2 linked regions of the Prochlorococcus marinus str. AS9601 genome follow. The protein of the gene in region 2 interacts with the protein of the main gene of each other region in a pairwise test. Links are inferred from orthologs where the notes say so. Each region holds a gene or a part of one and is shown on either strand. Other genes may lie near its edges.

What was found.
Region 1: the proteins of gyrA (region 2) and gyrB interact in binary tests that used the Escherichia coli proteins (3 or more experiments, as listed by UniProt). The link is inferred for Prochlorococcus marinus str. AS9601 from one-to-one orthologs.

The regions. Positions count from the first base shown.
Region 1 is NC_008816.1:1,572,453-1,575,929, forward strand. Bases 309-3,283 are described here. They hold gyrB (DNA topoisomerase (ATP-hydrolyzing) subunit B), read right to left. Parts: upstream 2,793-3,283; coding sequence 825-2,792; downstream 309-824. Other genes in these bases: A9601_RS17790 (FluC/FEX family fluoride channel), read right to left, coding at 309-495; A9601_RS17795 (hypothetical protein), read right to left, coding at 499-828; miaA (tRNA (adenosine(37)-N6)-dimethylallyltransferase MiaA), read left to right, coding at 2,942-3,283. Outside these bases: A9601_RS17785 (FluC/FEX family fluoride channel), read right to left, coding at 1-127; more of A9601_RS17790, read right to left, coding at 124-308; more of miaA, read left to right, coding at 3,284-3,477. UniProt on the Escherichia coli protein: DNA gyrase negatively supercoils closed circular double-stranded DNA in an ATP-dependent manner to maintain chromosomes in an underwound state.
Region 2 is NC_008816.1:979,498-983,162, reverse strand. The notes cover bases 431-3,593. They hold gyrA (DNA gyrase subunit A), read right to left. Parts: upstream 3,230-3,593; coding sequence 632-3,229; downstream 431-631. Other genes in these bases: A9601_RS14655 (GuaB3 family IMP dehydrogenase-related protein), read left to right, coding at 3,410-3,593; crtL (lycopene beta cyclase), read right to left, coding at 431-608. Also shown: more of crtL, read right to left, coding at 1-430; more of A9601_RS14655, read left to right, coding at 3,594-3,665. UniProt on the Escherichia coli protein: A type II topoisomerase that negatively supercoils closed circular double-stranded (ds) DNA in an ATP-dependent manner to maintain chromosomes in an underwound state.

The DNA of each region.
Region 1 (3,477 bases), 590 kb from region 2 along the record:
TACTGATAAAAAAACCCAAGAAAAATGATCCTATTATTGAAATAAAAAAATTATTAGTTATAGTTAATCTTAAAAAAGTAGCTAGGTAAGCAGCTAAAATAATATATATAAAATTATTTATTTTCACTTTAAAAAAAACTGAATAAGAAAATAACCTAAATAAAAGAAAAGGAATGAAAAAGTAATCACCAAAATATAGTGGAAAAATAATATTAGAAATTTTCTCTTTTTAAATAGGATAAATAGCTGATATATAAAAGAAGAAAATGTACTAAAACATCCTAAAAAACCGCCATAAAATAATACTAATATTTCTTTATTATTAAAATTTAAAGCTACTAATATTCCTAAAAAAAAAGATGATAAAAAATTTACTATTGAAGTATTTTGAATATCAAAACCTATACTTTTTTTAAAATTATTTTGTATGAATATCCTAAGTATTAATCCAAAAGTACTGCCGAGTAAAATTATACTTATTGAACTAAAATCCAAAATTTACATTTTTATCCAACCTTTTAAAATCATATTAGGATCATCTAAGAATTTATTAGAAGCTAATTCAACCCTAACCCAAGTTTCGCTTTTACTGACTTTCCAACTACGTAATACTGATAAAGTTGTACCTACATCAAGAACTAATAATTCCTTAGCATAAATTTCAGGATAAGAATAAAGAGAAGCCTTGGAACTCAATATAATTTCATTTGTATTATTAGGGAACTTATTTTGATTTAAACTTCTTTGGATCCCACCAGCAGGTAATGTAATTGGAGCAATTAATGCAAAAGTAATTAAACAAAAATTCTTGAGAACATTATTAATCATATGTCTAAAGTTGCCATATCTAAGTTGCCACTATGGGTTTCAATAAATTCTCTTCTTGGTGCAACTTTATCTCCCATTAATATATTAAATATTCTGTCAGCTTCAAGTGCATCTTCGATTTCAACCCTTTTCATCATCCTCGTTTGGGGATTCATAGTTGTATCCCATAATTGTTTTGGCATCATCTCACCAAGTCCCTTAAATCTTTGAATATTATAATTTGCATTTTCTCCAAAACCTTGAATTGTATCCTTTAATTGATTCTCGTTATAACAGTAATTATGATTTTTACCTCTTTCAACTTTATAAAGAGGGGGACAAGCAATATATATAAAACCTTTCTCAACAAGTTCTCTTTGGTATCTATAAAAAAATGTCAGCAATAAAGTTCTTATATGAGCACCGTCAACATCAGCATCCGTCATAATAACAACCCTATGATATCTCAAAGAGCTTTCGTCGAACTCCTCTCCTTTTATTCCTAATCCTAGAGCTGTTATTAATGACTGTATTTCTGTATTTTTATATATTTTAGTATCGTCAGTTTTTTCAATATTAAGAATTTTTCCCCTGAGAGGCAAAATAGCCTGAAAATTTCTATCTCGTCCTTGTTTTGCAGAACCTCCAGCTGAATCTCCTTCAACTATATAAATTTCTGATTCTGAGGGATCTCTAGAACTACAATCTGCTAATTTGCCAGGTAAAGTGGAACTTTCTAGAACACTTTTTCTTCTTACTAATTCTCTAGCCCTTCTCGCAGCTTCTGCTGCATTAAATGATTGAATTGCTTTTTCAAGGATCAAATCCAAAATTGCAGGATTGAATTCCATATATTTTGTAAGAGCCTCCCCAATGAGAGAATCCACAATTCCTCGTACTTCAGTATTTCCTAACTTTGTTTTTGTTTGCCCTTCAAATTCGGGATCTGGGACTTTTACCGATAAAACAACAGTCAAACCCTCTCTAATATTTTCGCCAGCTAAATTTTTTTCAATATCTTTTCTTTTGCCCCTCTTTTTTGCAAGATTATTGAAAGTTCTTGTCAGAACTGTTTTTAACCCTTCAATGTGAGTCCCTCCATCAATAGTTCTAATATTATTCGCAAACCCTAAAATATTATCTGAATATACATCTGAACACCATTGTAAAGCTGCTTCTACATATACATTTTCTTTCTGTGAGTCAACATAAATTATTTCAGGATGAATAGAATCTTTTTCAGCATTCATGTATTCAACATATTCTTTAATACCTCCTTGATACAAATAAATTTCTTCTTTAAAGGAACCATCTGATAATTGATTTCTTTCATCTCTAAAAACAATTTTTACTCCGCCATTTAGATAAGCTAATTCCCTTAATCTAGAAGAAAGAAGAGCATATTCAAACTCAATTCCGCCAGAAAAAATAGTTTTGTCGGGTTTAAAGCAAATACTTGTCCCTTTCTTAAATGGCTTACCAGTCTGCTTTTTAGCTTGCAATTCACCCTTTGATACACCTTTTTCAAATCTTTGATTAAATTCGCTTCCATCCCTATAAACAGTCACATTAACCCATTCGCTTAGAGCATTAACTACAGATATTCCAACTCCATGCAAACCCCCTGAGACTTTATAACCACCACTTCCAAATTTACCTCCTGCATGCAGAACAGTTAGTACAGTCTCTAGGGCACTTTTCCCTGTTCTTGGATGAATATCTGTTGGAATACCTCTTCCATTATCAGAAATAAAAGCAGAACCATCTGCTCGAAGAACTATTTCAATGTGATCACAATGTCCTGCAAGTGCTTCATCAACTGAGTTATCAACTACCTCATATACTAAATGATGTAATCCCCTAGGCCCTGTTGAACCTATATACATACCAGGTCGTTTTCGAACTGGTTCTAACCCCTCTAAAACCTGAATCTGATCCGCGCCATAATCATTTGAGATTTTATTAGATCTTTTGTCCTCACTCATTTAATATAAAAAAATATTCAACTTTTAAAATGTTATTTTTAAAAGATCTTTATTTAAACTTACCACCGCAATCAGATAAAGGCTCGAAGTCAATGAAAAGTTTAATCTCTTTAATTATATAGCTAATTTTTTTTTCTTCATAAATTCATATGTCTAGAGACCTTCCTAATGTCATAATTTTGATTGGGCCTACTGCAAGTGGCAAAACAGAATTAGCTATTGAAATTGCAGAATATTTTAAAACTCATATACATAATATCGATTCAAGGCAAATTTATAAGTCCATGGATATTGGAACAGCCAAGCCATCTAAAAACCAACAAAAAAAAATCAAGCATTTTTTAATAGATATTGAGGAGCCAATCCATCCAATTAATGTTAAACAATTTCAAGGAATTGCTCAAAAATCAATAAAAAGTGAAATTAAACAAAATAATCTACCTTTTCTTGTTGGAGGTAGTGGGTTGTATATGAACTCGATAACAAAAGGTTTTTTTGTACCAGACGTCCCACCTCAAAATGATTTGAGAAAACAATTGGAAGAACTTGGTCAGAAAAAATGTTGGGACTTATTAAAAAATTGTGATCCATTATCAACAAAAAAAATTAATTTTGCTGACCATATTAGAACAATAAGAGCTTTAGAAGTCTTTTACGTCACAGGAAAACCTTTGTCAACTTTGAA
Region 2 (3,665 bases):
AAGGATGGTGATGATAACTTTTCTTCATTGTTTAAATGATTTGGACGAAAATCCATTAAAACAAACTGTTCTTTTTTGACTGGTGGGGATGAAAATTTACCGACAATTCCATATGCAGCTTGTTGAGCGATTTCATTTTGTACGGGTCTTTTTACAAAATTACTCTTATGACCACTTGCGTCAATGACTAACCTCGCCTTTATTCTTAGTCCTGAAGAACAAATAACCTCAGATATTTTATTTTTCTCTTTAATATCTTTTGCCGTTTCATTCAACCATTCAATCCCTTTGCACTTTTTTAAAAGTTCATTTTGAAAAGCTTCTTGATTTATTAAACCATAATCATAATTATGTTTTGTTGGATTATCTCCCTTTTTATTTTCCCCGTTTCCAAAAAAACTAACTGTTTTACACCACCGATGAGATAACAATGACTCTAATCCTAATTCCTCTAATTCAGATGCCCAAATTCCATATGTATTCTCCCATTTTTCATTTGGAGATTTAGTTGATATTCCCTTTATACTAAGATCTTGCTTGGCTAATTCTGAAGCTAAGCACAGTGCTGCAGGCCCGGAACCTAAAATTAAAATATCAAGTATTTCCATATGATCTAATAAGCCAATCTCTTTTAATTTTCTTTGTCTGAGTTGGATTGGTCTGCTTCTTCTGTTTGTTCATGAGGAACCAATACAACTTCTGATAAATGATCGCCCATATCTAATCTTTGTAATTTTACTCCAGTAGCGGCTCTGGATTGCTGGGATATTTTATCTGCGTTTGTTCTAACAATAACACCTTTTTCGGTCACAAAAAGTAATTCTTCCCCTTCTCCAAGAACCTTCAAACAAACTAATACATCGTCTTTAATTCTGAATTTTATTGCTCTCAATCCCATGCCAGCTCTTTTTTGTAATCTAAACTGAGTTACAGGTACTCTTTTACCTAGTCCAAATGCACTGGCTATTAGAACCCAAGGACCCTCTGAAGAGTTGACTTCAAGATTTTCATCAGACTCTTTCGTAATATCTTCACTTTTAGCTAATTGATCAACTAAATCAGATGTTAAAACATCCATAGATACTAGATTATCGCCTTTCCTAAGGTTCATTGATTTAACCCCCCTTGCCGTCCTGCCAAGTGGCCTTAATTCGTTAATATCTAGTCTGAAATGGATCGCCATTCCTGTTCTTGATCCAATTAAAACACTGTCACCTTCTCTGGATAACCTAACCCAAGTTAAAGCATCTCCATCCTCAAGATTTATTGCTATTAATCCATTAGATCGAATTTTTGAGAAAGCAGAAAGTGAAGTTCTTTTTATAAATCCAGCCTTGGTTAGCATTAACAGATAACAATCGTTATCAAAAGAATCTACTGCAACTAGCGAGGTTATCTTTTCTTCTCTTGGTATTGGGAGAAGTTGAACTGATGGAGTACCTTTAGCTGTTCTGCTACTCATGGGAACTCTATATGCTGGTAAAGCATAAGATACACCTCTATCACTGAAAAGCAAAAGAGTATCATGATCATTACAACTTATAAATAGTTTTACTTCATCATCTTCTTGTGTCTTTGTTCCAGCTTTACCTCTAGACCCACGACTTGTAGATTCGAATTCATTAACAGGCATTCTTTTTAAATAACCCGCTTCAGTCAATAAAACTACAGATCTGTCATTAGCAATAAGATCAATATCATCTAGACCACCGCCCAAATCAAGTATTTCTGTTTTTCTTGGAGAGGAAAATCTTTCATCGATTTTATTAAGTTCTTCTAGAATAATTTCAAATATTCTTTCTTTACTATTCAATATTTGCTTATATAAGTTGATTTTTCTGGTTAACTCATCATGTTCTCCTTTGATTTTATCTGCTTCTAGTGCTGTTAATCTTCTTAATTGCATTTGTAAAATAGCTTCTGCCTGTGTGGCAGATAACTCATGATCAGCTTGTAAATTTTCTCTGGCTGAAACTGTATCTTTTGCTGATCTTATTAGATTAATTATCTCATCCATAGCACCCAATGCTAATAAAAGACCGTTTACTATATGATCCCTCTCTTCAGCCTTTTTCAATAAAAATCCTGTTCTTCGCCTTATTGTCTCTACTCTAAAGTCTAGAAATACATCTAACATTTTCCTGAGAGAAAGTGTTGTGGGCTCTCCTTTTACTAAAGCAAGTATATTTGCACTAAAGTTATTCTGTAGAGGTGTTAACTTAAATAGATTATTTAAAACTACTTGTGGGTAGGCATCTCTTTTTAGTTCAATAACAATCCTCATTCCGTCTCGATCACTTTCATCTCTAATATCAGAAATACCTTCTAATTTTTTTTCATTAACCAAATCAGCAATTCTTTCTATCAATGCTGCTTTATTTGTTTGAAATGGAAGCTCTGTAATTATTACTGCATCTTTTTCTGCTCTACTAGTAGATTTAATTTGCTCAATATTTGCTACACCTCTCATAGTTATTGAACCCCTTCCTGTTTTGAAAGTTTCTTTGATACCGTCTCTGCCTAAGATTTGACCACCTGTAGGAAAATCAGGACCCTTAATTATTTCAAAAAGTTCTCTATCTTCAAGTGAAGGGTTTTTGATTATTGATTTAAGACCATTAATTAATTCCCCTAAGTTATGAGGTGGGATATTAGTTGCCATTCCTACTGCTATTCCAGATGATCCATTTAGAAGTAGTTGAGGAATCCTAGCAGGCAAAACTGTTGGCTCTTGCTGAGAGCCATCAAAATTATCGGCGAAATCTACAGTTTCAGATTCAATATCCTCTAATAAACTTTCATCTGTAAGAGACTGCAAACGAGATTCTGTATATCTCATTGCTGCTGGAGGGTCGTTATCAACAGAACCAAAGTTTCCATGGCCATCTATGAGTGGCATCCTCATCGAGAAATCCTGAGCCATCCTAACCAAAGCATCATAAACAGCAGTATCGCCATGAGGGTGGTACTTACCTAGTACTTCTCCTACAACTCTTGCACATTTTCTATATGGTCTTCCGCTAGTTAAACCAAGTTCATACATTGCATAAAGAATCCTTCTATGAACAGGTTTTAATCCATCTCTTGCATCTGGAAGAGCACGACCAACTATTACGCTCATTGCATACTCAAGGTATGAGCGAGACATCTCATTTCTTAGGTCAGTCTGAATAATTCGGTCGTTATCTTCGCTTAAACCTGAGTTATCAGAATCTAAAATATCAGACATATAAAAATCCTTTTTTTAATAATAATCGCTGATTGTCATAATGAATAAAAAAAAATATTTATTTAATTCCCAAATACTTACATTTACACACAAATCAAAATAAAACCTTTTGTTTTTGAACAAATCTTGGCTTATTACCCCTTTAGTTGTTAATTTAATCAAAATAAAGAGTAAATTATCGTGAATATTGAACTTGGTCTAAATAAAAAAGTCAGAAGGGCTTATGGCATTGATGAAATAGCTTTAGTCCCTGGTAATAGAACTCTTGATTATGATTTAACTGATCCTTCTTGGTCAATAGGTGATATCAAAAGAGAAGTTCCGATCGTAGCTAGTGCTATGGACAGTGTTGTGGATGTTGATACGGCTGTAGAACTCACGAAATTAGGTTGTCTAGGGGTTATTAATATGGAGGGCATACAGACAAGATATGAAA